3 regions of the Streptomyces sp. NPDC048623 genome follow, and region 2 is predicted to be linked to each of the others. Evidence: riboswitches for the same ligand, from Rfam matches in the RefSeq annotation. Region 2 holds a riboswitch; each other region holds the start of a gene.
The links. A riboswitch is a leader RNA that binds a small molecule or an ion and turns the genes downstream of it on or off. The one in region 2 is predicted to bind cyclic di-AMP.
Positions count from the first base shown of each region.

Region 1 (9,310 bases), on a different contig from region 2:
TGGAAGCGGGGGGTGTGGCCTGTGGTCATGGAGGTGCTCCATGCCAAGGAGCGGGGTGTGCCCGCGTACCGGCGGCCGACCCTCCCGCAGCTGTTCGTGACTGGTCGGCTCAGGGACGACCCCCTGGTCCGGACGATTTGTCGCCCCTGAACCTCCCGCCGGACCTGCGACTTGGGGCCGATCCGGCGGAACTGCGGTGGCGCGGTGGGCTGATCATGCGTGGCCTGCGCACGCTTCCGGTGGAGTTCAATGTTTCCCACAAAGGCGCCCGTGGCTGACGGACCGTCAATACTGTGATCTTCGCGTGATCCCCGCTGCATCGACTTGTGATGTGCGTTCGAATGCCGCTACTTTCACCGGCAGTCTCAGCAGTCACGCGAAAGGCACTCCGTATGCGCTCCGGGAACGGACGTCACCGCAGACCCCGCCAGGCCCCCGCGCTCGTCGTCGCAGCGGGTGTGACCGGATCGGCCATGGCGCTGCCGCTGCTCGCCACCGGTTCCGCCTCCGCCGCCGACGCCCAGACCTGGGACCGGGTGGCCGAGTGCGAGTCGGGGGGCGCGTGGAGCGCCAACTTCGGCAACGGGCTCTACGGCGGCCTCCAGTTCACCCAGGAGGGCTGGGAGAAGCACGGCGGCCTGGCCTACGCGCCGAGCGCGGACCTCGCGAGCCGCTCCCAGCAGATCGTCGTCGCGGACAAGGCCTTCGCCGCCGGTGACACCCAGTGGGCCACCTGCGCGCCGATCGCCGGCCTGAAGAAGGACGGCAAGACCCCCGGCGTCGACCCGGGCCCCGGCGTCACGCCCAAGGAGTCCACCGGCCCCCGGCCGGAGTCGAACCGCACCGACGGCCTGCCCACCACCGGCGCCACCGAGGGCGGCGACGCCCAGGGCCTGTTCCGGGGTGTCACCCAGACCCCCGCGTCCCCCTCGCCGTCCGCCTCCTCCTCCACTCCGGCGTCCCCGAGCGCCACCGTCACCCCGACGGCCCCCGGCACCTCCACCACGCCCGGAATGCCCGTAACGCCGGGTACGCCCGATGTGTCCGAGACCCTCCCCGGCACTCCTGGTGTCACCGATGCGACCGGCGCGGGCAAGCACCGTGGTGACGCCGCGACGGATGAAACCGGCAACTCGGACACCGCGCGCGAATCCGGACGTCACGCCGCCCCGTCCGACGGGGTGGCGGGCGACGCAACCGGCGGCGGGAGCGCGGCCGGTGCGGCCGAGGGCTCCGTCACGGCAGACAAGACGGACAAGGCGGACGAATACACCGTCAAGCCGGGTGACAGCCTGTCGGACATTGCACAGGACAACGGTCTGCACGGCGGCTGGGCGGCCCTCTATGACGCCAACAAGGAGACGGTCGGGGCCGACCCCGACCTCATCCTCCCTGGTCAGAGCCTTGAGTTGGGGCTCGGCGCAAGCGACTCCCAGGGGTAGTTCGGGACTGAATGTCCGGTTCTGCTCCAGTGAGACATGAGTCTCTCTTGCCGAACTGGCGTGTCACGCCCGCAAACTTTGCTCACCGCACTCCCGACCTGCGCAAACAGGGCCTGACGGAGTGCAAGTAAGGGCGATTTTTCCGGGTTGAGGGTCTTTGAACTTCCCCCGGGTCTGTGTCTACGGTCAGGACCGCTCGCCACCGCGGGCCCCGTCGACCGGAACGCCGAGTCCTGCCGCCGATCCGATGGGAACAGTCGTCGCGCAAGCGCCGAAGGCAGGAGCGGGGGACCCAAGGTAAGTGCCGGTCCCGGCCGTTGAGACAGACGGCCGACGACCGGCTTGGGGTGAAGCCGCGTGCAAGGACACGCGGCCGGGCAACTCACTCGCCCGAACCCGACAGCTCACCTCGCAGGCGTCGGTGAGGAGAACTTCCATGCTGCTTTCCGGCAAGGGCAAACACCGTCGTGCCGCCAAGGCCACCCGCTTCGTCGCACTCGCCGGCGTCGCCGGTGTCGCCGTCGCCGCCCCGCTGCTGACCGCGGGCTCCGCCTCGGCCGCCACCAGCTCCGAGTGGGACGCCGTCGCCCAGTGCGAGTCCGGCGGCAACTGGTCCATCAACACCGGCAACGGCTTCTACGGCGGCCTGCAGTTCACCAACTCCACCTGGGCCGCGTTCGGTGGCACCGCCTACGCACCGCGCGCGGACCTCGCCTCGAAGTCCCAGCAGATCGCCATCGCCGAGAAGGTCCTCGCGGGCCAGGGCAAGGGTGCCTGGCCGAGCTGTGGCGTGGGTCTCTCCAGCGCCTCGTACGACGGCGGTGCCGCCGAGGCTCCGGCCCCGGCCCCGAAGCCGGCCGCGCCGAAGGCCACCACCCAGCGCGCCGCCGAGCAGCCGGCCACCCGCAGCGAGAAGCGCACCGCGCCGAAGCCCGCGGCCAAGACCGTCACCACCCCGACCGGCAAGAAGGTCAAGAAGGGCGACGGCGAGTACAAGGTCGTCTCCGGCGACACCCTGAGCAAGATCGCCCAGGCGCACCACGTCAAGGGTGGCTGGGAGAAGCTCTTCCAGCTGAACAAGGACATCGTCCAGGACGCCGACCTGATCTACCCGGGTCAGCAGCTTCACCTGAAGTAAGGAAGCAAGGAAGGAAGGAACGAGAGGACGGTCCGGCGGCCGTCCACTCCCTCCCCTCCCTCCTCGCCCTCCCCGCGGTGACCGGGAGACCGGCCCGGAGCATCCCGCTCCGGGCCGGTTTCGTACCCGCCGGTAGCCAGGTCTTTCGTCCTTGTATGCCTGCCGTTGGGTCCTTTTTCGTCCCAGGGGGCGGGCGCCCGGCTGGCTGGAGCCCCCGAGCCGGTTAGGCTCTTGTCGCAAGGCGAACGAGACCTTGCCGCATGCGTCACACCCAGCGTCACATCCCAGAAGGAGATGCTCGTGCCGTCCATCGACGTCGTCGTAGCCCGGGAAATCCTGGACTCCCGAGGCAACCCCACGGTCGAGGTCGAGGTCGGCCTCGACGACGGCAGCACCGGTCGTGCTGCCGTTCCGTCCGGTGCCTCCACCGGTGCGTTCGAGGCCCTCGAGCTTCGCGACGGTGACCCCAACCGCTACCAGGGCAAGGGTGTCGAGAAGGCCGTTCTCGCCGTCATCGAGCAGATCGGCCCGGAGCTCGTCGGCTACGACGCCACCGAGCAGCGCCTGATCGACCAGGCGATGTTCGACCTGGACGCCACCCCGGACAAGTCCTCGCTCGGCGCCAACGCCATCCTCGGTGTCTCCCTCGCCGTGGCGCACGCCGCCTCCGAGGCCTCCGACCTGCCGCTCTTCCGCTACCTCGGCGGCCCGAACGCGCACCTGCTGCCCGTTCCGATGATGAACATCCTGAACGGCGGCTCGCACGCCGACTCCAACGTGGACATCCAGGAGTTCATGATCGCGCCGATCGGCGCCGAGTCCTTCTCCGAGGCCCTCCGCTGGGGCACCGAGGTCTACCACACCCTCAAGTCCGTCCTGAAGGGCAAGGGCCTCTCCACCGGTCTCGGCGACGAGGGCGGGTTCGCCCCGAACCTGGAGTCCAACCGCGCCGCGCTCGACCTCATCCTGGAGGCCATCAAGCAGGCCGGCTACGTCCCGGGCAAGGACATCGCGCTCGCGCTCGACTGCGCCGCCTCCGAGTTCTACAAGGACGGCCTGTACGAGTTCGAGGGCAAGTCCCGCTCCGCCGCCGAGATGACCGAGTACTACGAGGAGCTCGTCGCCTCGTACCCGCTCGTCTCCATCGAGGACCCGCTGTTCGAGGACGACTGGGCCGGCTGGAAGGTCATCACCGACAAGCTCGGCGGCAAGGTGCAGCTCGTCGGCGACGACCTCTTCGTCACCAACCCGGAGCGCCTCGCCCGCGGCATCGAGGAGGGCTCCGCGAACGCCCTCCTGGTCAAGGTCAACCAGATCGGCTCGCTGACCGAGACCCTGGACGCCGTCGAGCTGGCCCAGCGCAGCGGCTTCAAGTGCATGATGTCGCACCGCTCCGGCGAGACCGAGGACGTCACCATCGCCGACCTCGCCGTCGCCACCAACTGCGGCCAGATCAAGACCGGCGCCCCGGCCCGCTCCGAGCGCGTCGCCAAGTACAACCAGCTGCTGCGCATCGAGGAGATCCTCGACGACGCCGCGGTCTACGCCGGCCGCAGCGCCTTCCCGCGCTTCAAGGGCTGAGCCTTTCCGTAAGGCAGCTTCCGTACGTCCCCGCACTCGGTCCCGTACCGTGTGCGGGGACGCACGTTTGACCAGGGGAGGCGCAGGACATGGCCGTGAAGAACCGGGACCGGTTCTCGACCGCTACCCGGATCAGGCTGCTCGGCGAGCAGACCGCCGCCCGTGTCTACCGCTCCCAGACCCGCCGTCAGGCCCGCCGCTCCCGGCTCACCGGACGCGCGGCCTTCCTGGCCCTCGTGGTCTGCTCGCTCGTGGTGGCGCTCGCCTACCCGATGCGGCAGTACGTCTCCCAGCAGGGCGAGATCGCCGACCAGGAGCGCAAGGCCGCCGAGGCCGCCCGCCGGGTCGAGGAGCTGCGGGACGAGAAGGCCCGCCTCCAGGACCCCGCCTACGTCCGGCGCCTCGCCCGTGAGCACCTGCACTACGTGATGCCCGGCGAGACCGGCTTCACCGTGAACGACCCCGACGCGGAGCAGCGGCCCCGCGCCGACCAGGAGGCGGCGGACGACCGCCCCTGGTACGACAACCTGTGGGACGGCGTCGACAACGCCGACCGCCACTGAGCAACCAGGATCGATGATGGAAACGCCCCCTCCGCAGACCGAACGCACCGAGCCCACCGACGCGGACGTCGCCGCGTTCGAGGCCCAGCTCGGGCGGCCGCCGCGCGGCCTGCGCGCCATCGCGCACCGCTGCCCGTGCGGCAACCCGGACGTCGTCGAGACCGCGCCGCGGCTGCCCGACGGCACGCCGTTCCCGACCACGTACTACCTGACGTGTCCGCGCGCCGCCTCCGCCATCGGCACCCTGGAGGCCAACGGGGTCATGAAGGAGATGCAGGCCCGGCTCGCCACCGACCCGGAGCTCGCCGCCGCCTACCGGGCCGCGCACGAGGACTACATCGCGCGCCGCGACGCGATCGAGGTCCTGGAGGGCTTCCCCAGTGCCGGCGGCATGCCCGACCGGGTCAAGTGCCTGCATGTGCTGGTCGGCCACTCGCTGGTGGCGGGACCGGGCGTGAACCCGTTCGGCGACGAGGCGCTCGCGATGCTGCCGGAGTGGTGGGCGAAGGGGCCGTGCGTCACCCCGTGTGCCGACAAGGCGGAGGAAGAAGAGGAAGAAGGGGACGAGAAGTGACCCGGGTCGCCGGAATCGACTGCGGTACGAACTCCATCCGCCTCCTCGTCGCCGACGTGCACCCTGAGACGGGCGAGCTGATCGAGCTCGACCGGCGGATGACGATCGTCCGGCTCGGCCAGGGCGTCGACAAGACCGGCCGGCTCGCGCCCGAGGCCCTGGAGCGGACCTTCGCCGCCTGCCGCGAGTACGCCGAGGTCGTCAGGGAGCTGGGGGTCGGCCCGGAGCGGCTGCGCTTCGTCGCGACCTCCGCCTCCCGCGACGCCGAGAACCGCGAGGACTTCGTCAAGGGCGTCGTCGGGATCCTGGGCGTCGAGCCCGAGGTGATCACCGGCGACCAGGAGGCCGAGTTCTCCTTCACCGGCGCCACCGGTGAGCTGCACGGCGCCGACCGGCGTCTGGTGGTGGACATCGGCGGCGGCTCGACCGAGTTCGTGGTCGGCAACAAGCACGTCGAGGCGGCTCGCTCCGTCGACATCGGCTGCGTCCGCCTCACCGAGCGGCACGTCCGGCACGACCCGCCGACGGCCGAGGAGATCGCCGCGATCCGCGCCGATGTGCGCGCCGCGATGGACCTGGCCGCCGGGACCGTGCCGATCACCGAGGCCGAGACCCTGGTGGGCCTGGCCGGTTCGGTGACCACGGTCGCCGCCATCGCCCTCGGGCTGCCGGAGTACGACTCCGAGCGCGTCCACCACTCCCGTATCTCCCGCGCGCAGGTCGACGAGGTGGTCGCCCGGCTGCTCGGCTCCACCCACGACGAGCGCGCCGCGATCCCGGTCATCCACCCCGGGCGGGTCGACGTGATCGTCGCCGGAGCCCTGGTCCTCGCCGAGATCATGGAGCGCACCGGAGCGGCGGAGGTCGTGGTCAGCGAGCACGACATCCTCGATGGGATCGCGCTATCCGTCGCATAGCGGTCGGCTATGAGCCCCTGTGAGAGGCCTGCCAGGGGTCCGGAAGGACCCCTGGACGGGCCCCTGGGGACCCCTTCGGGAAAAGGTTCGTGAAGTTCTTCACAAGGAAATGGGCCCTGTGGGAGCCGTCTGAGGGTCTTTGGTCCCTCCGAGGGGGTCCTCAGGGCCCTTTCGCAGGCGTGGGCGGCGATTCGCTCGATGTTTCCTTCGTGTGAACGTGCCCTGCGGTTCAGCGTTAAGGAAGGCTCTCCGGACCAGTTCACAAGGGGTGAACAACGTTCCCCAGTGCACTGTGGTTCCTTTGCTGGATCATGATCTCGGTCACGTGGGCGGCGGAGTGTAACACTGGTATCCCGGAACCTTGTGAAGGGGCGCACGAGCCACCCCCTCGGAGGGGGTGGATACTCGGATGCATGAGCACCACGGAGCGTCCCAGGATCCTCGTAGTAGGCGGCGGGTACGTAGGCCTGTACGCAGCTCGGCGCATCCTCAAGAAGATGCGCTATGCGGAGGCGACCGTCACGGTCGTCGACCCGCGGTCGTACATGACCTACCAGCCCTTCCTCCCCGAAGCCGCCGCCGGCAGCATCTCCCCGCGTCACGTCGTCGTCCCGCTGCGACGCGTCGTGCGCGGAGCGGAGGTGCTCACCGGCCGGGTCACCACCATCGACCAGGACCGCAAGGTCGCCACGATCGCGCCGCTCGTCGGCGAGGCGTACGAGCTGCCGTTCGACTACCTGGTCATTGCGATGGGTGCCGTCTCCCGCACCTTCCCGATCCCCGGTCTCGCCGAGCAGGGCATCGGCATGAAGGGCATCGAGGAGGCCATCGGCCTGCGCAACCACGTCCTCGAGCAGCTCGACAAGGCCGACTCGACGACCGACGAGGAGGTCCGCCGCAAGGCGCTGACCTTCGTCTTCGTGGGCGGCGGCTTCGCCGGCGCGGAGACCATCGGCGAGGTCGAGGACATGGCCCGCGACGCGGCGAAGTACTACACCAACGTGAAGCGCGAGGACATGCGCTTCATCCTGGTCGACGCCGCCGACAAGATCCTTCCCGAGGTCGGCCCGAAGCTCGGCCAGTACGGCAAGGAGCACCTTGAGGGCCGCGGCATCGAGATCTACCTCTCGACGTCGATGGACTCCTGCGTCGACGGCCACGTCGTGCTGAAGAACGGCCTTGAGGTCGACTCCAACACGATCGTCTGGACCGCCGGTGTGAAGCCGAACCCGGCGCTCGCCCGTTTCGGTCTGCCGCTCGGCCCCCGCGGCCACGTGGACACCAACGAGAAGCTCCAGGTCCAGGGCATGGACTACGTCTGGGCCGCGGGCGACAACGCCCAGGTCCCGGACGTGGCCGCGATCAAGGCCGGCGTCCCGGCCGAGCGCGCCTGGTGCCCGCCGAACGCCCAGCACGCGCTGCGTCAGGCGAAGGTCCTCGGCGACAACGTGGTGGCCGGCATGCGCGGCTTCCCGCAGAAGGAGTACTCGCACTCCAACAAGGGCGCCGTCGCGGGTCTCGGCCTGCACAAGGGCGTCGCGATGATCGTCATGGGCAAGATGAAGATCAAGCTCAAGGGCCGGCTCGCCTGGTACATGCACCGTGGCTACCACGGCATGGCCATGCCGACCTGGAACCGCAAGATCCGCATCTTCGCCGACTGGACCCTGGGCATGTTCCTCAAGCGTGAGGTCGTCTCCCTCGGTGCCATGGAGACCCCGCGCGAGGAGTTCTACGAGGCGGCCAAGCCCGCCCCGGCGCCCGCCGCCGCGGCCCCGGCCCCGGAGAAGGCCAAGGCCTCCTGACCTCGTAGGTCCCCACAGCAGTACCCCACAGAAGTACCCGTAGTACACGCAAGGCCGTAAAAGGGCCGTCCGCCATCCGTGGTGCGGACGGCCCTTCGCGTGTTTTTCACGGTGTTTACGCATGTGTGGGGATGGCTTCGCCTACCGACGGTGTTCTCCTGGTGACAGGCATTTCTGGGGCACGAGATCACGGAGGTGTTGCACCATGGCCGACGCCGCGTCGCGGCTGACCGCCCTTGCCGAGGACGTCCTGGGAGCGAGGCTCCCGGTGCGGCTGCGGGCCTGGGACGGCAGCGAAGCTGGGCCCGCGGACGGCCCCGTACTGATCGTGCGCGAGCGCCGTGCGCTGCGGCGGCTGCTGTGGAAGCCGGGCGAGCTGGGGCTCGCCCGGGCCTGGGTGGCCGGCGAGATCGATGTCGAAGGCGACCTCTACGCGGTCCTGGACCGGCTCGCCGGGCTCCTGTGGGAGCGCACCGATGAGACCCGCGGCGCCCTGGAGACCGTACGCGACCCGAAGGTCAGGGCGGCCGCGAAGGCGATGCTCAGGCTGGCGGGCCCGTTCCCGCCGCCGAAGCCGCCGGCAGAGGAGATCCGCGGCCGCAGCGGCGCCCGGCACAGCAGGCGCCGCGACAAACAGGCGATCAGCCACCACTACGACGTGGGCAACGAGTTCTACGCGCTGGTCCTCGGCCCGTCGATGGTCTACTCGTGCGCCTACTGGACGGACACGGGCACCCTTGAGGACGCCCAGCGCGACAAGCTCGACCTGATCGCCCGCAAGCTGGGCCTCAAGGAGGGCGACCGGCTGCTCGACGTGGGCTGCGGCTGGGGCTCGATGGCCATCCACGCGGCGAAGGAGTACGGCGCGCGGGTCGTCGGCATCACCCTCTCCCGCGAGCAGGCCGCGTACGCCCGCAAGCGGATCGCCGACGAGGGCCTGACCGACCGGATCGAGATCCGGGTCCAGGACTACCGGGACGTCACCGACGGGCCGTTCGACGCGATCTCCTCGATCGGCATGGCCGAGCACGTCGGGGCGGTGCAGTACCGGGAGTACGCGGACATACTGCACCGGCTCCTGAAGCCGGGCGGGCGGCTGCTCAACCACCAGATCGCCCGCCGCCCGGAGGCCGACGAGGACGCGTACCACGTGGACCCGTTCATCGACGCGTACGTGTTCCCGGACGGCGAACTGGCCCCGATGGGCCGCACCCTGACGACCCTGGAGGAAGCCGGGTTCGAGGTGCGGGACGTCGACGTGCTCCGCGAGCACTACGCGCTGACGCTGCG
Region 1 is NZ_JBEZHV010000013.1:174,128-183,437, forward strand. It holds gene AB0C73_RS20565 (recombinase family protein) at 1-150, shown strand, start outside; gene AB0C73_RS20570 (transglycosylase family protein) at 393-1,442, shown strand; cyclic di-AMP (ydaO/yuaA leader) riboswitch at 1,702-1,875, shown strand; gene AB0C73_RS20575 (transglycosylase family protein) at 1,879-2,580, shown strand; gene eno (phosphopyruvate hydratase) at 2,875-4,161, shown strand; gene AB0C73_RS20585 (septum formation initiator family protein) at 4,251-4,724, shown strand; gene AB0C73_RS20590 (DUF501 domain-containing protein) at 4,741-5,298, shown strand; gene AB0C73_RS20595 (Ppx/GppA phosphatase family protein) at 5,295-6,215, shown strand; gene AB0C73_RS20600 (NAD(P)/FAD-dependent oxidoreductase) at 6,629-8,020, shown strand; gene AB0C73_RS20605 (cyclopropane-fatty-acyl-phospholipid synthase family protein) at 8,226-9,310, shown strand, end outside.
Region 1: linked by a shared signal. The riboswitch ahead of AB0C73_RS20575 (transglycosylase family protein) and the one ahead of AB0C73_RS07570 (C40 family peptidase) in region 2 are both predicted to bind cyclic di-AMP.

Region 2 (9,310 bases):
TACGGCCTGTACGTCCTGTACATTTTTTACAGAAGGAGGAGTGCCATGAAGGCCATGAACGGCAGCACGCGGAGCACCATGCGGTACGTCCTTCCGGAGTTCACCGAACGCACGAGCTTCGGCACCCGCACCCTCGACCCCTACTCCAAGCTGCTCCAGGAGCGGATCGTCTTCCTGGGCACGCCGATCGACGAGACCTCGGCCAATGACGTCATCGCGCAGTTCCTGCACCTGGACTACGCCTCGCCCGGGCAGGTGATCAGCCTCTACATCAACTCGCCCGGCGGCTCGGTCAGCGCCATGACCTCGGTCTACGACACGATCAGCACGGTCTCCTGCGAGGTGGAGACCATCTGCCTCGGGCAGGCCGTCGGACCGGCCGCGGTACTGCTCGCGGCGGGCACGCCGGGCCGCCGGCTCGCCCTGCCGGGAGCCAGGATCGTGCTCCAGCAGCCCGCGCTCGACGAGCCGTTGCAGGGACAGCCCAGCGATCTCGACCTCCAGGCGCGGGAATTGCTGCGCCAGCGCGAGCTGATCGCCGCGCTGCTCGCCGGACACACCGGCCGGGACCGGGCGCGGATCGACGCCGACCTCGACCGGATCACGGTGCTCGACGCGCCCGCGGCCCTCGCGTACGGCCTGGTGGACGACGTGATCCGCAGCCGCCGCGCGTCGGCGGCCACCGGGGAGGAGTGAGGCCGCCATGGTGCCGGAGCCGCCGCCGCTGCCCGCCCTGACCCGCGCCGAGGGCGAGTTCGTCGACACGTATCTCGAAGTCCTCGATCTCCTGGGGAGGATCAATCCATCCAGGTCCTCGCATACCTATGGGGCGCTGCGCGCGGCGCAGGCCCTGGTCGGGAGGGCGACGGCGCTCCGGGACGCACTGACACTCATGCATCTGCGGGGCGAGAGCGAGGTGCACGCGGACACATTGGCGCGTGCGCTACGGGTGTTGGACGGCGAGCGGCGTTCCGGGCGGGTCACCGTGCCCGGAGAGAGGGCGAGTTGACAGCGGCGCGTGTCGTGTCGAGGTCCACATGGGGCACGGGAACCGCAGAATCGCTCCCTCGTTCGGCGTAGTCGACGAATCGACATGGATCTCAGGTGAGTTGCGCAACAGGTGTACGCATCTGGCCGAATCCGGCGCTCTGCCCCTGGTGACGGGCTCGTCGGCCAAACCTCCTCAGATCACGAAAGCTGACTGTCCACCCGTATGGATCAGTCGTGAGGAGCCTCACATATCGCCGTTTCAGCTCGGATTTCGCCCTGGCCGTGGGTCAAGATCCCTGTCGACGACAAGCCCCCGCCACCCACGGCGGGGCGGTCCGGGCGGACGCCGAGTCCTGCCGCCGTCCCGGACGACTGGTCGACAGGAGTGGACCGGCAGGAGTGGAGGACCCGAGCAACACGGGCCGCCCGAGCAGTACGGGGCGATCCTCGGGGTGAAGCCGCAGCCGCGGCCGGGCGTCTTCGCCGGTCCGAACCCGACAGGTCATCCTTCGCAGGCGGCTGACGAAGGGTTGCGCATGACTGCGCACATGCATGTCCCGTCCCTGCTGTCCCGGGCCGGAGCCGTCTCGGCTCTCACCCTCGCCGCCGTCGGCGGCACGCTGCTCGCACCAGGAGCGGCGCCAGAGGCCCAGGCGGCGACCTCCTACGCGAGCAAGGCGCTGAACGTCGCCGCCTCGAAGAAGGGGGCACCCTACAAGTACGGCGCCTCGGGCCCCACCCGCTTCGACTGCTCGGGCCTCACGCTCTACTCGTACAAGAAGGCGGGCAAGACGCTGCCACGCACCGCGCAGCAGCAGTACAACAAGACCCGCCACATCTCCTCGGGCAGCCGGCAGGTGGGTGACCTGGTCTTCTTCCACTCCGGGGGAAGCGTCTACCACGTCGGGATCTATGCGGGAAACAACAAGATCTGGCACTCCCCCAAGACCGGCTCCTGGGTGAAGCTCGACAAGATCTGGACCTCGAAGGTCTTCTACGGACGGGTGCGCTGACCGGCAGGGTGCGACGAGGGCGGTCGGTCAGGCCCGGGTCAGCGCCGCCGTCCACGGCAGCGTGATCCACACCGTCTTGCCGCCCTCCGCCGTCGGGGTCACCACCAGTCGGCCGCCCGCCTCCTTCGTCAGGAAGCGGATGATCGCCATCCCTCGCCCGTTGTCCTGCTGCACCGCCGCCGGCAGGCGCCGGGGCCAGCGGGGGTGGCTGTCGGTGACCCCGATGTGCAGCTGCTCGTCGCGCTCCAGGCGTACGTCGACGGTGAACGTGGGCGACTGCCCGAAGGTGTGCTGCACGGCGTTGGTCGCCAGCTCCGAGACGATCAGCCGGATCGCGTCCGCGGTGTCGGTCGCGTCCCCGAGCCCCCAGGAGGTGAGCACCTCGCCGACGTACCTCCGCGCGGCGGAGACCGAGGCCGGGTCGCTCGGCAGTGTGACGGTTGCTTCCTGCTGGTCTGCCATGCGACGCCGTCCTTCTCCCGCCGGGCGACGACGCCCGGACTGCATGCGCGTCAGCCTGCCACCGATGTCACCGCCCCGGGCGGCGATCCACCAGATATACGGATATCTGTCGCCCGAAGCGGTGAACCGCACAGACGCTTGTACGCGTGGCCGTACACGGTCCGGGCTCAGAGCGCTCCGGGCGGCGCGGTCCGTACGATCGTGGCCACCGCCCGCTCGATCTCCGCGTCCGTGAGGTCCGCGCGGGCCGTGAGGCGCAGCCGGGAGATGCCGTCGGGGACCGACGGGGGCCGGAAGCAGCCCACGCCGAGGCCGAGTTCGCGGCAGTCGGCGGCCCAGCGCAGCGCCTCCTCCGGGCCCGGCGCGCGCACGGACACGACCGCCGCGTCGGGCCGTACGGCGGAAAGACCGGCGGCGGTGAGCAGCCGGTGCAGGGTCCGGGCGACCGTGCCGGCCCGGGCCGCGAGGGCCGGTTCGGCGCCGATCAGGCGCAGGCTCGCCAGGGCGGCACCGGCCGCGGCGGGGGCGAGGCCGGTGTCGAAGATGAAGGTGCGGGCGGCGTTGACCAGGTGCTCGATCACCCGGGCCGGGCCGAGCACGGCGCCGCCCTGGCTGCCCAGGGACTTGGACAGGGTGAGGGTGGCGACCACGTCGGGGGCGCCCGCGAGGCCGGCCTCGCTCAGCGCGCCGCGCCCGCCCTCGCCGAGCACGCCGAAGCCGTGGGCGTCGTCGACGACCAGGCCCGCGCCGTGCTCGCGGCAGACGGCGGCGAGTGCGTCGAGCGGCGCCCGGTCGCCGTCCACCGAGAAGACCGAGTCGCTGACGGCGAGCGCCGGGCGGCCGGGGTGCGCGGCCAGCGTCTTGGCCACGGCCCCCGGGTCGGCGTGCGGCACGACCGCCGTCTCGGCCCGGGCGAGCCGGCAGCCGTCGACGAGGGAGGCGTGGTTGCCCGCGTCGGAGACGATCAGGCCGTCCGGTACGGAGAGCGCGGTGAGGGCCGCGAGGTTCGCCGCGTAGCCGGAGGAGAAGACCAGGGCCGCCTCGAAGCCGCAGAACGCGGCGAGCTCCTGTTCGAGGCGGGTGTGCAGCAGGGTCGTGCCGGTGACCAGACGCGAACCGGTGGCACCGGCGCCCCAGCGGCGGGCGGCCTCGGCGGCCGCCTCGGTGATCTCGGGGCGGTGGGTCAGGCCGAGGTAGTCGTTGCTGGCGAGGTCGAGCAGGTCCGACTCGGCGGCCCGGGGCCGCAGGGTGCGCACCAGGCCGGCCGCCGCGCGCCGCCGGGCCGCCGCCTCGGTCCAGTCGAAGGCGGCCGGGCGCGGGCCCTCGCCCGTGCCCGCGGCGGGGGCCGGCGGGCCTTCGCCCGTCCCCGCGGCGGGGTCCAGCGGGTCCTCGGCGTACGGCGGCATGACGGATCCTTTTGTAGGCAGCGCACAGACCCTAGCCGTATCCCGTCGAGGTCAGGATGTGGCCATGCACACACAGGAATCGGTGTCGTTTGTTCGGATCCTCCTTGGCCCGGGGGTGTGCCGTAGGCCAGGATCAGCGCTTATGGACCTGCTGAACACGCTGGTGGAGAAGGGGCTGCGGCGCGAGTCGCCGACCCGTGAAGAAGCGCTCGCCGTGCTGGCGACCTCCGACGACGACCTGCTCGATGTGGTGAGCGCTGCCGGCAAGGTGCGCCGCCAGTGGTTCGGGCGGCGGGTGAAGCTCAACTATCTCGTCAATCTGAAGTCCGGTCTGTGCCCCGAGGACTGCTCCTACTGTTCGCAGCGGCTCGGCTCCACGGCCGGGATCCTCAAGTACTCCTGGCTCAAGCCCGACGAGGCCTCGGCCGCGGCGGCGGCCGGTGTCGCGGGCGGCGCCAAGCGGGTCTGTCTGGTGGCGAGCGGGCGCGGTCCGACGGACCGGGACGTCGAGCGGGTCGGCAGGACCATCGAGGCGATCAAGGAGCAGAACGAAGGCGTGGAGGTCTGCGCCTGCCTCGGGCTGCTCTCCGACGGGCAGGCGGAGCGGCTGAAGGAAGCCGGCGCCGACGCGTACAACCACAACCTCAACACGTCCGAGGGGACGTACGGGGAGATCACCACCACCCACACCTACGCGGACCGGGTGGACACCGTGCAGAAGGCGCACGGCGCGGGTCTGTCGGCCTGCTCGGGTCTGATCGCGGGCATGGGCGAGAGCGACGAGGACCTGGTCGACGTGGTGTTCGCGCTGCGCGAGCTCGGCTCGGACTCGGTGCCGGTCAACTTCCTCATCCCCTTCGAGGGCACCCCGCTCGCCAAGGAGTGGAACCTCAGCCCGCAGCGCTGTCTGCGGATCCTCGCGATGGTGCGGTTCGTCTGCCCCGACGTGGAGGTCCGGATCGCGGGCGGCCGTGAGGTGCACCTGCGCTCCATGCAGCCGCTGGCCCTGAACATCGCCAACTCGATCTTCCTGGGCGACTATCTGACCAGCGAGGGCCAGGCCGGCCAGGCCGACCTGGACATGATCGCGGACGCCGGCTTCGAGGTGGAGGGCGCGGGCACCCCCACGCTGCCCGCGCACCGGGCGGACGTCGCCGCGGCGGCGGCCGGGGCGGGCTGCGGCTCGCACGCGGCAGAGGCGGGCGGGGCCTGTGGCTCGCAGGCGGAGGCCGGTGCGGGCGCGGGCGGCGGCTGCGGCTCGCACGCCGAGGCCGGTGGCGGCTGCGGTCCGTGCGGCGGTCACGCCGGTGCCGGTGAGCAGACGGCCGCGGCCGAGGAGCCCGAGGCGTCCGAGGGGGCCCCGGCCGACGCGTCGGGCGCGCGCCCGGACCTGGTGGCCGTGCGCCGCCGCGGCGCCGGTACGGACCTCGCGCCGAATGCGTGACACCGGTACCACCGAACTCCTCGCCCTGGACCGGGCGCACGTCTGGCACCCGTACGGCCCGATGCCCGGCCGTACGGAACCGCTGGTCGTCGCGTCCGCGTCCGGGGTGAGGCTCCGGCTCGCCGAACCCGTCGAGGGGCAGGCCGAGCTGGTCGACGGCATGTCCTCCTGGTGGTCGGCCGTGCACGGCTACAACCACCCGGTGCTCAACGAGGCCGCGCGCGGCCAGCTGGACCGGATGAGCCACGTCATGTTCGGCGGGCTCACCCACGAACCGGCCGTGCGGCTCGCCGCGCGGCTCGTGGAGATCACCCCGGAGCCGCTGCGGCACGTCTTCCTCAGCGACTCGGGCTCGGTCTCGGTCGAGGTCGCCGCGAAGATGTGCCTGCAGTACTGGCGCTCGCTCGGCCGGCCGGCCAAGCGGCGGCTGCTGACCTGGCGCGGCGGCTACCACGGCGACACCTGGCAGCCGATGTCCGTCTGCGACCCCGAGGGCGGCATGCACGAGCTGTGGTCGGGGGTGCTGCAGCGGCAGGTCTTCGTGGACGCGCCGCCGGTGGAGTACGAGGAGTCGTACGCCGAACTGCTGCGCGAGGCGATCGAGCGGCACGCGGACGAGCTGGCCGCGGTGATCGTGGAGCCGGTGGTGCAGGGCGCGGGCGGTATGCGCTTCCACAGCCCGGAGTATCTGCGGGTGCTGCGGGAGGCCTGCGACGCGCACGACGTGCTGCTCGTGTTCGACGAGATCGCGACCGGTTTCGGGCGCACCGGTGCGCTGTTCGCCGCCGACCATGCCGGGGTCTCCCCCGATGTGATGTGCGTCGGCAAGGCGCTGACCGGCGGTTATCTGTCGATGGCGGCGACGCTCTGCACGAGCCGAGTCGCCGACGGCATCTCGCGCGGCGAGGTGCCGGTGCTCGCCCACGGCCCGACCTTCATGGGCAATCCGCTGGCCTCGGCCGTGGCCCTGGCCTCGGTGGACCTGCTGCTCGGGCAGGACTGGCAGGGCGAGGTGAAGCGGATCGAGGCGGGGCTGCGCGAGGGGCTCGCCGGGGCCGCCGAGCTGCCCGGGGTCCGGGACGTCCGGGTGCTCGGCGCGATCGGCGTGGTCCAGCTCGACCACGACGTCGACATGGCGGCCGCGACCCGGGCCGCCGTGCGCGAGGGCGTGTGGCTGCGGCCCTTCCGCGACCTGATCTACACGATGCCGCCGTTCGTGACGGGCGACGAGGACGTGGCGCGGATCTGCGCGGCGGTCCGGGCGGCGGCCGCGGCGGGCTGACGGCCCGGGTTCACCCGCTCCTCGGGTACGTACGACAAGGAAAGGTTCCACCACCCCCATGACCGTCATCGTCGTCACCGGCACCGGGACCGAGATCGGCAAGACGATCGTCACCGCCGCGCTCGCCGCGGTGGCCACCGCCGCCGGGCGTTCCGTCGCCGTGCTCAAGCCCGCCCAGACCGGCCTCGCGCCGGGCGAGGCGGGGGACGCCGACGATGCCGTACGCCTCTCGGGGGCGGTGACGGGGACGGAACTGGCCCGGTTCCCCGAGCCGTTGGCGCCGGGGACGGCGGCCCGGCGGGCCGGGATGGCGCCGGTGCCGCCCGCGGAGATCGCGGACGCGGCCCGGAAGCTGACGGAGGAGCACGACCTGGTGCTCGTCGAGGGCGCCGGCGGGCTGCTCGTACGGTACGACGAGGACGGCGGCACGCTCGCGGACGCGGCCCGGCTGCTCGGCGCTCCGGTGCTCGTGGTGGCGCCGGCCGGGCTCGGCACGCTCAACTCGACGGCGCTGACGGCGGAGGCGCTGCGGGCCCGGGGCATCGAGCAGCTGGGTGTGGTGGTCGGCAGCTGGCCGGCCGAGCCGGACCTGGCGGCGCGGTGCAACCTCGCCGACCTGCCGGACGCGGCGGGCGCGCCGCTGCTCGGCGCGCTCCCGGAGGGCGCGGGCACGCTGGCCCCGGAGGCCTTCCGGACGGCGGCGGCCGGCTGGCTGGCGCCCGCGCTCGGCGGCTCCTGGGACGCGGCGGAGTTCGCCGCGGCGGCGGGGACGGACACCGGGGTCTGAGCCTCGTACGGCCAGGGACTGATCTTCGTACGCTGGGCGCCATGCGACGCGCACGTGTTCAGGAAATCGTCTTCGACTGTGCCGGCCCGGCCGCCCTCGCGCGGTTCTGGGCGGCGCTCCTCGGCGGGGCTCCGGTCGACCGGAGCCCCGACTGGTCGTACGTCGACCCGCCGGGGTTCGTACGGATCGCCTTCCAGCGGGTGCCGGAGGGCAAGGCGGTGAAGAACCGGCTCCATCTGGACGTGGAGGTGGACGATCCGGCGGGGGCCGCCGAGGAGGCGCTGGCGCTCGGGGCGCGGCGCTCCGGCGGGATCGTGACCGACGAGCAGGGCTCGTTCCAGGTGATGCACGACCCGGAGGGCAACGAGTTCTGCTTCGTGACCGGGTAGGTTCGGTGATGGCCTGAGGTCGTCAACGAGGGGGTACCGCCGTGGTGTTGCCGTTCCGCTTCGCCGTCAACATGCTCGCTCCGGGTTCCGCCGACGAGTGGCGGACCCGCTGCCGTCGGGCGGAGGAACTCGGCTACGACCTGATCCTGGTGGCCGACCACCTGGGCATGCCCGCCCCGTTCCCGTCCCTCGTGGCGGCCGCGGCGGTCACCACCCGGCCGCGGCTCGGCACCTTCGTGCTCAACGCGGGTTTCTGGAACCCGGTGCTCCTCGCCCGCGAGGTGACGACCACCGCCGCGCTGACCGAGGGCCGGCTCGAACTCGGCCTGGGCACCGGTTACGTACCGGCCGAGCACGAGCGGGCGGGCATCCCGTTCCTGCCGCCGCGGGAGCGGGTGGACCGTCTGAAGCAGGTGGTCGAGGAGCTGGCGGAGACGCTGAAGGGCGCCGAGGGCGCGCCCCGGGTCGGTCTGACGATCGGCGGCAACGGCAACCGGGTGCTGAGGCTCGCGGCCCGGCACGCCGATGTGATGGCGTTCTCGGGAGGCAGGTTCGACGGCGGCACGCCGACGGTGCTGACGGCCGAGGAGCTGGCCGAGCGGGTCGAGACCTTCGCGGGCTTCGAGAAGGAGGCGGGCCGCCCGGTGCCGGCCGAGCGCAATCTGCTGATCCAGCGGGTGCTCGTGACGGAGGACCGGGCAGCGGCGGCGGCCGAGTTCGCCGCGGTCGTGCCGTATCTCACCGAGGAGCAGATCCTGGACCTGCCGATCGTGCTGATCGGCACGGTGCGGGAGATCGTGGACCGGCTGCACGCGCTGCGCGAGCGGTTCGGCTTCTCGTACTTCACCGTGCTCGACGGGGCGATGGATGCCTTCGGCCCGGTGCTCGCGGAGCTGCGGAGCCGGCCCGGGGAGTGACCGGCCCACGGTCTTCGGATACGGGCCGAGGCCGGGCTCTGGCGGGTGGCGGGCGCGACCCTCCCGGTCGGGAGGCGACCTGATCGTCTGCGGCCTCCTGATTCACCGTTTCGGCGGGGCTCCGGCCGTCGATCCGCCGGGGCGGCGGGACCCCGTCCCGCCAGGGCCGTACCCCCGCGCGTACGCCCTGCGCCATGGCGGAGGGCACCGCGTGGAGCCCGGCCACGGTCCGCGTTCGCGTCGTCCCCCGAGTGCCGTTCCCGCCGTGCTCGGCTAGATCTTGACCACAGGGGATGCTCCGGCCTGTCGGACACGCCCCTGGCGTCATGTGTCTGCCACACACCGGGAGGAATCCGATGATCACCCGTCGCAGTGTCCTCGGCGGGGCGCTCGCCGCAGCCGGCCTGCCGCTCCTCGCTCCCGGCGCCGCACGCGCGGCGGGCCGCACGGTGCCGCCCGCCTTCAGCGTGGCCATGCCGGTGCCACCGGTGCTCCGCCCCGCGTCCTGCGCCGACGGCGTGGACTTCTACGAGGTGTCCATCCGCAAGGCGACCGCCGAGATCCTGCCGGGCACCGCCACCGACGTCCTGACGTACGACGGCCACTTCCCCGGCCCCGTC
Region 2 is NZ_JBEZHV010000004.1:93,232-102,541, reverse strand. It holds gene AB0C73_RS07580 (ATP-dependent Clp protease proteolytic subunit) at 46-696, shown strand; gene AB0C73_RS07575 (hypothetical protein) at 704-1,009, shown strand; cyclic di-AMP (ydaO/yuaA leader) riboswitch at 1,404-1,523, shown strand; gene AB0C73_RS07570 (C40 family peptidase) at 1,527-2,003, shown strand; gene AB0C73_RS07565 (ATP-binding protein) at 2,031-2,465, opposite strand; gene AB0C73_RS07560 (8-amino-7-oxononanoate synthase) at 2,633-3,871, opposite strand; gene bioB (biotin synthase BioB) at 4,014-5,315, shown strand; gene AB0C73_RS07550 (adenosylmethionine--8-amino-7-oxononanoate transaminase) at 5,308-6,597, shown strand; gene bioD (dethiobiotin synthase) at 6,656-7,384, shown strand; gene AB0C73_RS07540 (VOC family protein) at 7,426-7,773, shown strand; gene AB0C73_RS07535 (TIGR03621 family F420-dependent LLM class oxidoreductase) at 7,815-8,690, shown strand; gene AB0C73_RS07530 (multicopper oxidase domain-containing protein) at 9,047-9,310, shown strand, end outside.

Region 3 (9,310 bases), on a different contig from region 2:
CATGCTGTCCGAGGACTGCGAGATCTCCTGGATCATCCAGTCCGACGTCACCCCGCTGCTCGCCGCCTACCCCGGGCTGCGCACCCTCGCCGTGCGCGGTGCCAGCGGACTCGCGTTCCCGCCGCTGCGACACGAGGGCCTGCGCCGGCTCGTCGTGCAGAGCGGCGGTCTGCCGGCCGCCGTGGTCCGGGACATCGGTGCCTGCGACTTCCCTGCCCTGGAGCACCTGGAGCTGTGGCTCGGCCGCCAGGACTACGGCAACGACTGCACGCCCGCGGACCTGGAGCCGATCCTGGCCGGCACCCGGCTGCCCGCGCTGCGGTATCTGGGACTGCGCAACAGCGAGACCCAGGACGACGTGGCGGCCGCCGTCGCGAACGCCCCCGTCGTCGCGCGCGTCGAGGAACTGGACCTGTCGATGGGCGAGCTGACCGACAAGGGCGCCGAGGCGCTGCTCGCGGGGCAGCCGCTCACCCATCTGAGGCGGCTCGACCTGTCGCACCACTACCTGTCCGAGGAGACCGCCGAGCGGGTCGCGGACGCCCTCGCGCCGCACGGCGTCGACGTGGACGTGAGCGACCGGCAGGTCCCGGACGAGTACGACGGCCGGCTCTACCGCTACACCGCGGTCGGCGAGTGACCTCCGCCGCGGACCTCCGCTCGGGCCTCCCTTCGGGCCTCCGCTCGGACCTCGAATCGGACCTCCGCCTCGCCGTCGTCGGCAACGCCGGGAGCCGCCGGGTCCGGTTCTTCCTGGACGCGGTGGCGGCCGCCGGGCTGCCCGCGGCGCGGGTGGTGCCGTGGCTCGACGTGCTGCGCGGCACGGCGGTCTTCCACGCCGGCGAGACCGTCCGGGTGGACACCCCCGGGGAGGACCCGGAGGTGGACCTGCTGCTGCGCGGCGAGGAGGACCCGACCCGGGTGGAGGGTTCGCGGCGCTGGTACGAGCGGTTCACCGACGCCCTGCCGGAGCTCGCCGCGCGGGTGGCGGCGGCCGGGGCGGTCCTGGTGGACGACCCGGCCGAGACGCCCGTCCTGTTCGACAAGCGGCTGACCCACGGGCGGCTGCGGGCGGCCGGCGTCCCCGTGCCGGACTCCCCCACCTCGGGCTCCGGCGCGCCGCCCGTACGGGGCTGGGCGGACGTGCGGGCGCTGATGGCCGACGCGGGACTGGCCCGGGTGTTCGTGAAGCCCGCCCACGGGTCGTCCGCCTCGGGCGTCCTCGCCGTGGAGACGGCGGGCGGCGGCCGGGCCCAGGCCACCACCTCGGTGGAACGGGCCGCGGACGGGCGTCTGTTCAACTCGCTGCGGGTGCGCCGCTACGGTACGGAGGCCGAGGTCGCCGCCCTGGTGGACGCCCTGGCCCCGGACGGGCTGCACATCGAACGCTGGATACCGAAGGCCGCGCTCGACGGCCGGGCCGCCGACCTGCGGGTCGTGGTGGTCGACGGCCGGGCCACCCACGCGGTGGTCCGCACCAGCCGCTCCCCCCTGACCAACCTGCATCTGGGCGGCGCCCGCGGCGACCTGGCCGCCATCCGGGCGGCGACCGTCGCGGCCGGCGGCCGGTTCGCCGACGCGCTCGACGTCTGCGAGCGGGCCGCGGCCGCCTTCCCCGGCACCCGGTGCGTGGGCGTCGACCTGCTGCCCGCCGCCGGCTGGCGGCGCTTCTCGGTCGGCGAGGTCAACGCGTTCGGCGACCTGCTGCCCGGCCTCACCGGACTGCCGGGCGGCGCCGCCGAGGGCCTGGACACCTACGCCGCCCAGGTCGCCGCCCTGCTCCGTACCCGTACCCGTACCCGCACTCGTACCCGAACGACTGTCACCACTCCGAGCACCACAGGAACCAGCACGCCGTGAACACCCCGACCGCAGACCCCGGCCCCACGCTCGACATGAACGAGATCGTCGGCAGCCACGACCTGCTCCTCGTCACCCTCGACACCCTGCGCTTCGACGTGGCCGCCGAGCTCGCCGCGGAGGGCCGCATACCGAACCTGGCCCGGCATCTGCCGGGCGGGGCCTGGGAGCGGCGGCACGCGCCGGGCAGCTTCACCTACGCCTCCCACCAGGCGCTGTTCGCGGGCTTCCTGCCGACCCCGGCGACACCCGGGCCGCACCCGCGGCTGTTCGCGGCCCGGTTCGCGGGCAGTGAGACCACCGCCGACGGCACGTATGTCTTCCACGACACGCCCGACCTGGTGTCGGCGCTCGCGCACGAGGGCTATCGCACGGTGTGCATCGGCGGGGTCGGCTTCTTCAACAAGCAGCCGCCGCTCGGCACGGTGCTGCCCGGCCTGTTCCAGGAGAGCCACTGGGAGCCGTCCTTCGGGGTGGCCTCGCCGACCTCCTTCGCGTCCCAGGTGGCCAGGGCCGAGGAGGTCGTGGCCGGGCTCCCCCGGGACCGCCGGCTCTTCCTCTTCGTCAACGTCTCGGCGCTGCACCAGCCCAACTGGTTCCATCGGGAGGGCGCGACCCGTGAGGCCGGCGACTCCCGGGAGACCCACGCCGCCGCCCTGGAGTACGTGGACCGGCACATCGGGCGCCTGTTCGCGGCGATGAGCAGCCGGCGCGCCTGCTTCACCATCGTCTGCTCCGACCACGGCACGGCCTACGGCGACGACGGCTTCACCGGGCACCGGCTCGGTCACGAGAGCGTGTGGACGGTGCCGTACGCGCAGTTCGTGCTGCCCGCCCCGGGTCGGGACGAGAAGGAGTCGGCCGCGTGAGCACCACGACCGAGACGGTCCGCCCGTACACCGGTTACGTCTACGCCTATCCGCACAAGACGGCCTACCGCCCGCTGCCCGACCGGCCCGCGCTCGCCGGACTGTGGGCGGACGAGCCGAAGGACGCGCTGTCCCTGTACGCGCACATACCCTTCTGCGAGGTCCGCTGCGGCTTCTGCAATCTCTTCACCCGGATCGGCGCCCCGGACGAGCTGACCACCCGCTACCTCGACGCGCTCGACCGGCAGGCCACGGCCGTGCGCGAAGCGCTCGGCGACACGGCGCCGGTGCGGTTCGCCACGGCCGCGTTCGGCGGCGGCACGCCCACCTTCCTCAGCGCCGCCGAGCTGGACCGGCTGTGCGACATCGCCGAGCGGCGCACCGGCGTGGACCTGCGGGCGGTGCCGCTGTCCGTGGAGACCTCGCCGGCCACCGCGACCGCCGACCGGCTCGCCGTGCTCGCCGAGCGCGGCGCGACGCGCCTGAGCATCGGCGTGCAGAGCTTCGTCGAGTCGGAGGCCAGGGCGGCGGTGCGGCCGCAGCGCCGGGCGGACGTCGAGGCGGCCCTCGGCCGGATCCGCGACACCGGTGTCCCGGTCCTCAACATCGACCTGATCTACGGCATCGACGGGCAGACCGAGCGGTCCTGGCGCCGTTCCCTGGACGCCGCCCTCGCCTGGCGGCCCGAGGAGCTGTATCTCTATCCGCTGTACGTCCGGCCGCTCACCGGCCTCGGCCGCAAGGGCCCGGCCGAGAGCGACCGCGCGTGGGACGAGCGGCGGCTGCGGCTCTACCGGTACGGCCGCGACCACCTCCTCGCGCACGGCTACGAGCAGGTGTCGATGCGCATGTTCCGGCGCGCGGACGCGCCCGCGCTCGGCCCCGACGACCACGCCTGCCAGACGGACGGCATGATCGGCCTGGGCTGCGGCGCCCGCTCGTACACCTCGCGGCTGCACTACTCCTTCGACTACGCGGTGGAGATGCGCGAGATCCGCTCGATCATCGACGCCTACACCGAGACCGCCGACTTCTCGCGGGCCGAGGTGGGCCGCCCGGTCGACGACGGCGAGGCGCGCCGCCGGCATCTGCTGCAGTCGCTGCTCCAGGCCGCCGGGATGCCGCTCGCGGAGTACGCGGCCCGGTTCGGCGACTCGCCGTTCGCCCATTTCGGGGACGAGCTGGCCCGGTACGAGGAGCGCGGCTGGCTGGACGCCGGCGCCCCGGCCGGGCTGCTGCGGCTGTCCCCGGAGGGCCTGGCGCACTCGGACGCCCTCGGCCCCGAGCTGTTCTCGCCGGCGGTACGGGCGGCCATGGCCGCGTACGAGGCCAAGTAGGGGGGCAGCGGCCATGGATCTGACCCTGCTCTACCGGGGGCCGCTCGCCTCCTGCGACTACGACTGTCCCTACTGCCCCTTCGCCAAGCGGCGGGACAGCCCGGAGCGGCTGCGGGCCGACCGGGCCGCGCTCGGGCGCTTCGCCGGGTGGGCCGCCGGGCAGACCGGCGACCGGCTGCGGATCCTGTTCACGCCGTGGGGCGAGGGTCTGGTGCGGTCCTGGTACCGGCGGACGCTGGTCGAGCTGTCGCGCCTCCCGCACGTGGAGCGGGTGGCGATCCAGACCAATCTGAGCTGCCGCACCGAGTGGCTGGCCGAGGCCGACCTGGACACGGTGGCCCTGTGGTGCACCTACCACCCGGGCCAGACGCCGTACGAGCGCTTCCTCGGCAAGTGCCGGGAGCTCGCGGCGCGCGGGGTGCGCTTCAGCGTGGGGATCGTCGGGCTGCCCGAGCACCGGGAGCACGCCCGGCGGCTGCGCGCGGAACTGCCGGAGCAGGTGTACCTGTGGGTGAACGCGGCCGAGGGCCACACGTACACGGACGCGGAGGCCGCGGACTGGACGGCGCTCGACCCGCTCTTCCCGTACAGCCGGCATCCGCACCCCTCGGCGGGGCTGCCGTGCCGCACCGGCGAGTCGGTGGTCTCGGTGGACGGCGACGGGACGGTACGGCGCTGCCACTTCGTGAAGGCCGAGCTCGGCAACCTCTACGACGGCTCGTACCGGGCGGCGCTGCGGCCCCGGCCGTGCCCGCTGGCCGTGTGCGACTGCCACATCGGCTACGTCCACCTGGAGACGCTGCCGTTGTACGACGTGTTCGCCGGGGGCGTCCTGGAACGCGTCCCGGCGCACATCGCGGCGCACACGCCCTAGAGCGGCATCAGGTCGGGGCGCTTCGCCTCGACGTGGTCGCCGGAGCTCTCGCCGCGCAGTCGGCGCCCGATCCACGGGACCAGGTACTCCTTGGCCCAGTGGATGTCGTCCTTGCGGACCTCCAGGGTGCCGCGCGGCGGCTCCGGGGGCCATGCCTGCTCCGGGTCGGCCGGCACCGCCATGCCGAGGACCTGGGCGGCGCGCAGCGCGACCCGGGTGTGGCCCTCGGGCGAGAGGTGGAGCCGGTCGTCGTCCCAGGCCCGCCGGTCCTGGACGGACTTCAGCGACCACAGGTCGAGCACCGGGCAGTCGTACCGGTCGGCGATGGCCCGTACGTGCCCGTTGTACGTGGCGATCTTGCCGCGCAGGTGCTTGAGCAGGGTCACGTCACGGGTGTCGAAGCCGGTCGTCACCATGACGGTGCCGACGGCCGAGGTGAGGTCGGCCACGGCGCGCTCGAAGCGCTCGGCCACGTCGTCGGGGTCGGTGCCGGGGCGGATGATGTCGTTGCCGCCGGCGCAGAAGGTCACGAGGTCGGGGGCGAGTTCCTTCGCCCGCGGGACCTGCTCCGCGACGATCTGGTCGAGAAGGCGCCCCCGTACGGCGAGGTTGGCGTACCGGAAGCCGTCCTGCTCCGGCAGCTCGTCGGCGAGCAGGACCGCGAAGCGGTCCGCCCAGCCGACATACGTCCCGTCGGGGCCGGGGTCTCCGACGCCCTCGGTGAAGCTGTCGCCGATCGCCGCGTACGACCCGAATGCGTTCTTGTCTGTAGATCTCGAATCGTCTGCCACGGGACCACATCTTTCCCCGCCCTGTGTGACCTACGCGACCGTAAGGAGGGGTTGACGCAGGGTGACATATGCCACCGCTAAAGATTCCGCCAAGCCGGAATACGCCGGTGGCCCGGCATGTGCATGCCGGGCCACGGGGTGTCGGGAGGCTGCCGACGTGACGTCGGACGCCCGTCAGATGCTCACGCCGTGCTGGCGCAGGACGGCCAGCGGGTCGATGTCGGAACCGTAGTCCGGCCCGGTGCGCATCTCGAAGTGCAGGTGCGGGCCGGTGACGTTGCCGGTGGCGCCGGAGAGGCCGATCTGCTGGCCGCCGCTCACGGTCTGGCCGGCGGAGACGGACAGCGAGGAGAGGTGGGCGTACTGGGAGTAGGTGCCGTCGGCGTGCTTGATGACGACCTGGTTGCCGTAGGCGCCGCCCCAGCCGGCGGAGTACACGACGCCGGGGCCGACCGCGTGGACGGTGGTGCCGGTGGAGGCGATGAAGTCGACACCGGTGTGGTAGCCGGAGGACCACATGGAGCCGGAGGCGCGGTACGGGGTGGAGATGCCGCCGCTGACGGGGGCGACCCAGCCGGAGGAGGTGGTGGCGCCGGCCGAGGAGGACGAGGCCGAAGAGGAGGAAGAGGAGCTCGCGGCGGCCGGGGCCGAGGCGCGCTCGCTGCCGCGGGAGGCGCGGGAGGGCGCGGTGTCACCGTTCTTGGCGGAGCTCTTCGGCGCGGCGGCCTTGGGAGCCGGGGCGGCCGGGGCGGCCTTGGCGGGAGCGGCCTTGGCGGGGTTCTTGGCGCCGAGGGTGAGCTTCATGCCGGGGAGGATCAGCGAGGGGTTCCCGCCGACGACCTGGCGGTTGTCGCGGTACAGCTTCTGCCAGCCGCCGGCCAGGTGGTGCTCGGTGGCGATCTTCGACAGGTAGTCGCCGCGCACGACGGTGTAGCTGGTGCCCGCGGCGGCCGGGGCCTTGGCGGGGGTGACGGCGGCGGGCGCGACGGCGGCGACGGCCTGGCGGGCGGCCGGGGCGGCCTGCTCGGCGGCGTGCGCGCCGGTGGCGCCGATCAGCGGGAGGGCGACGACGGCGCCTCCGGCGCCGGCGGCCACGAACCCGCGGGTGATCGGGTTGGCCTTGGTACGGCGGTGCTTACCCTTCGCGGGCATGACGGTTTCCTCTCCGTCGCCTGCGAGGTGAGCTGTCGGGTTCGGACGGGAGATGTCCGGTCGCGCGGTCGCACGACTTCACCCCGAGCCGTCCTTCTTCGAAGGGGCCGGCGTCTTACCTGGGTCCCCCGCTCCTGCCGTTCACGGGTGAGTGCGGATTCCGGTCGGCGGCAGGATTCGGCGGTCCGTCCGGAGTGAGCGCGACGCTAGACGAGCGGGGACGACGGGAACAAGCCACCGGTTCCACTCGATCTCGAATTCCTTGATATCCGCCCGGAATTCCGGTCACCCTCCGTGGATGACGGTCTCTCGATCCCCCTTTGCCGAGGGGAATTTGGAAAAGACGATCAGGCACGGTCCGTCATGTTTATGACGCTGCTCACGCCCGCGAGCCCATCTCCCCTGCAACCAGGGCGCCTTATACCCAATCACTCAATACGGACAGATCGCCCATTCCATCCCGATGGGGTGTCCCTGGGGCCCGCCCGCGATGATGATTGCGCCAGGAACCGATCTCAAGAGCAGGAGCAACCGTGACGCGAGCGACGACCGAGCCCGAACTCACCGGCGTACGCAACTTCCGCGACCTGGGCGGACTGCCGACCGTGGACGGCCGGTCCGTGCGCCCCGGGCGGCTTTTCCGCAGCGGTCACCTGGCGCACGCCACGCCCGAGGACGCGGCCTTCCTCACCACCCTGGAGCTGCACACGGTCTTCGACTTCCGCAACGAGGCGGACCGGCGCATCGAGGGCGCGGACGTGGAACTCCCGGGCGTACGGAACGTGAACATTCCGCTCAACGACCCGGCCGACGGCAAGGAGTTCTGGAAGCTCGTCCGCGACGGGGACCTGGCGCAGCTGCGGGGGATCCTGGGCGACGGCAAGGCGGCGGCCCGGATGTCCGATTCGTACCGGAAGATGATTGTCGCGCGGACCGCCGAGCACAGCCGGATCCTGCACGAGATGGCCGAGGACAGCGTCCCCGCCCTGATGCACTGCGCGGCCGGCAAGGACCGGGCCGGTCTCGCCATCGCCATATCGCTGCTCGCGGTCGGCGTGGAGCGCGAGGCGATCGAGGCGGACTACGTGAAGTCCAACGCCCCGCACCGCCGCTACAAGGTGCAGCGCAGCTCCACCGCCCCGGACGGCATGTCGCCCGAGGTGATGGAGCTGCTCGCGCCGCTGTTCGACGCGCGGGTGGAGTATCTGCGGGCCGCCTTCGGGACCATCGAGGAGACCTGGGGCTCGGTCGAGGCCTATCTGGCGGAGGGCCTGACGCTCGCCCCGGAGACCCGGGAGCGGCTGCGCGCGCGGCTGCTCACGACGGCGTAGCTACTTCGCGCCGCCCAGCGTGAAGAGCAGGTAGAGGAACCCGGCGAAGAGGTGGCCGGCGATCAGGTACGCGAAGAGCCGGAGCACCAGGCCCTTGGGGAACTTGCCGTCGCCGCGTTCCTCGCCGGTGACATCTAGGGACTTCTCGGACATGTCAGCCCTTTCTGGTGGTCAGCGCTGAGGGTCAGCGGCCGTGCGGGGTGCCGTCGCCGAGGCACAGGTCGGCGGCGGGGCTCTGCATGAGCGTGTGGACGAAGAGCACCTCGGCGCCGGCCTGTCCGGCCGCGCCGATCCGGTGCGGGGTGAGCGAGTCGTAGTGCGCGCTGTCCCCGGGGTCGAGGAGGTGCACGGTGTCGCCGAGGGCGAGCCGGACCTGCCCCTCCAGGACGTGCAGCCACTCCTCGCCGGGATGGACGCGCACGATGTCGGCCCGGGTCGCGTACGGGATGTGGACCCGCAGCGCCTGCATGGCCCGGCCCGCGCCGCCGGCCTGCCGGTAGATCCAGCCGTCGGCCTCGACCGGCTCGGAGCGCCCGGCCCGGACGACCGGGTCGCGCTCCGGCGGCGCCTCGCCGAGCAGCTCGGAGACCGTCGTACCGTAGATTCGGGCGAGGGCGAGCAGCATCGGCAGCGAGGGCTGCCGGTTCCCCGTCTCCAGGCGCGACAGATGCGCCGGCGAGAGCCCGGCCCGCTGGGCGGCCGCCTCCAGGGTGAGCCCGCGCCGCCGGCGCAGGGCCCGCAGCTGGGGGGCGACGTCCGGTACGACGTCGGTGACGTGGTCCATGCGTCCATTGCGCCAGGCTTGTGCCTCTGAGGCAACTTTCTTGCCCCAGAGGCAAAACCCCGATGGAGCCGGGCCTCCGGCGGGCCGGCCCGTAAGCCCGCTACCGCTGCGCGACCGCCTGCTTGACCAGTGTCTTCCCGAAGTCCCACATCAGTCCGCCGCCCCCGTGGGCGTCGTCCATCACCGCCGTGAAGGCGGTCACGAAGCGGTCGATGTCCGCCTCGTCGATGATCAGCGGCGGGATCAGCTTGATCACCTCCAGGTGGTCCCCCGACACCTGGGTCAGGATGTGGTGGCGCTGGAGCAGCGGCA
Region 3 is NZ_JBEZHV010000006.1:55,211-64,520, forward strand. It holds gene AB0C73_RS10950 (STM4015 family protein) at 1-640, shown strand, start outside; gene AB0C73_RS10955 (STM4014 family protein) at 754-1,860, shown strand; gene AB0C73_RS10960 (STM4013/SEN3800 family hydrolase) at 1,896-2,729, shown strand; gene AB0C73_RS10965 (STM4012 family radical SAM protein) at 2,726-4,066, shown strand; gene AB0C73_RS10970 (STM4011 family radical SAM protein) at 4,080-4,940, shown strand; gene AB0C73_RS10975 (SGNH/GDSL hydrolase family protein) at 4,937-5,731, opposite strand; gene AB0C73_RS10980 (LysM peptidoglycan-binding domain-containing M23 family metallopeptidase) at 5,906-6,883, opposite strand; cyclic di-AMP (ydaO/yuaA leader) riboswitch at 6,888-7,076, opposite strand; gene AB0C73_RS10985 (tyrosine-protein phosphatase) at 7,417-8,214, shown strand; gene AB0C73_RS10990 (DUF6126 family protein) at 8,215-8,367, opposite strand; gene AB0C73_RS10995 (helix-turn-helix domain-containing protein) at 8,399-8,998, opposite strand; gene AB0C73_RS11000 (aspartate aminotransferase family protein) at 9,099-9,310, opposite strand, start outside.
Region 3: linked by a shared signal. The riboswitch ahead of AB0C73_RS10980 (LysM peptidoglycan-binding domain-containing M23 family metallopeptidase) and the one ahead of AB0C73_RS07570 (C40 family peptidase) in region 2 are both predicted to bind cyclic di-AMP.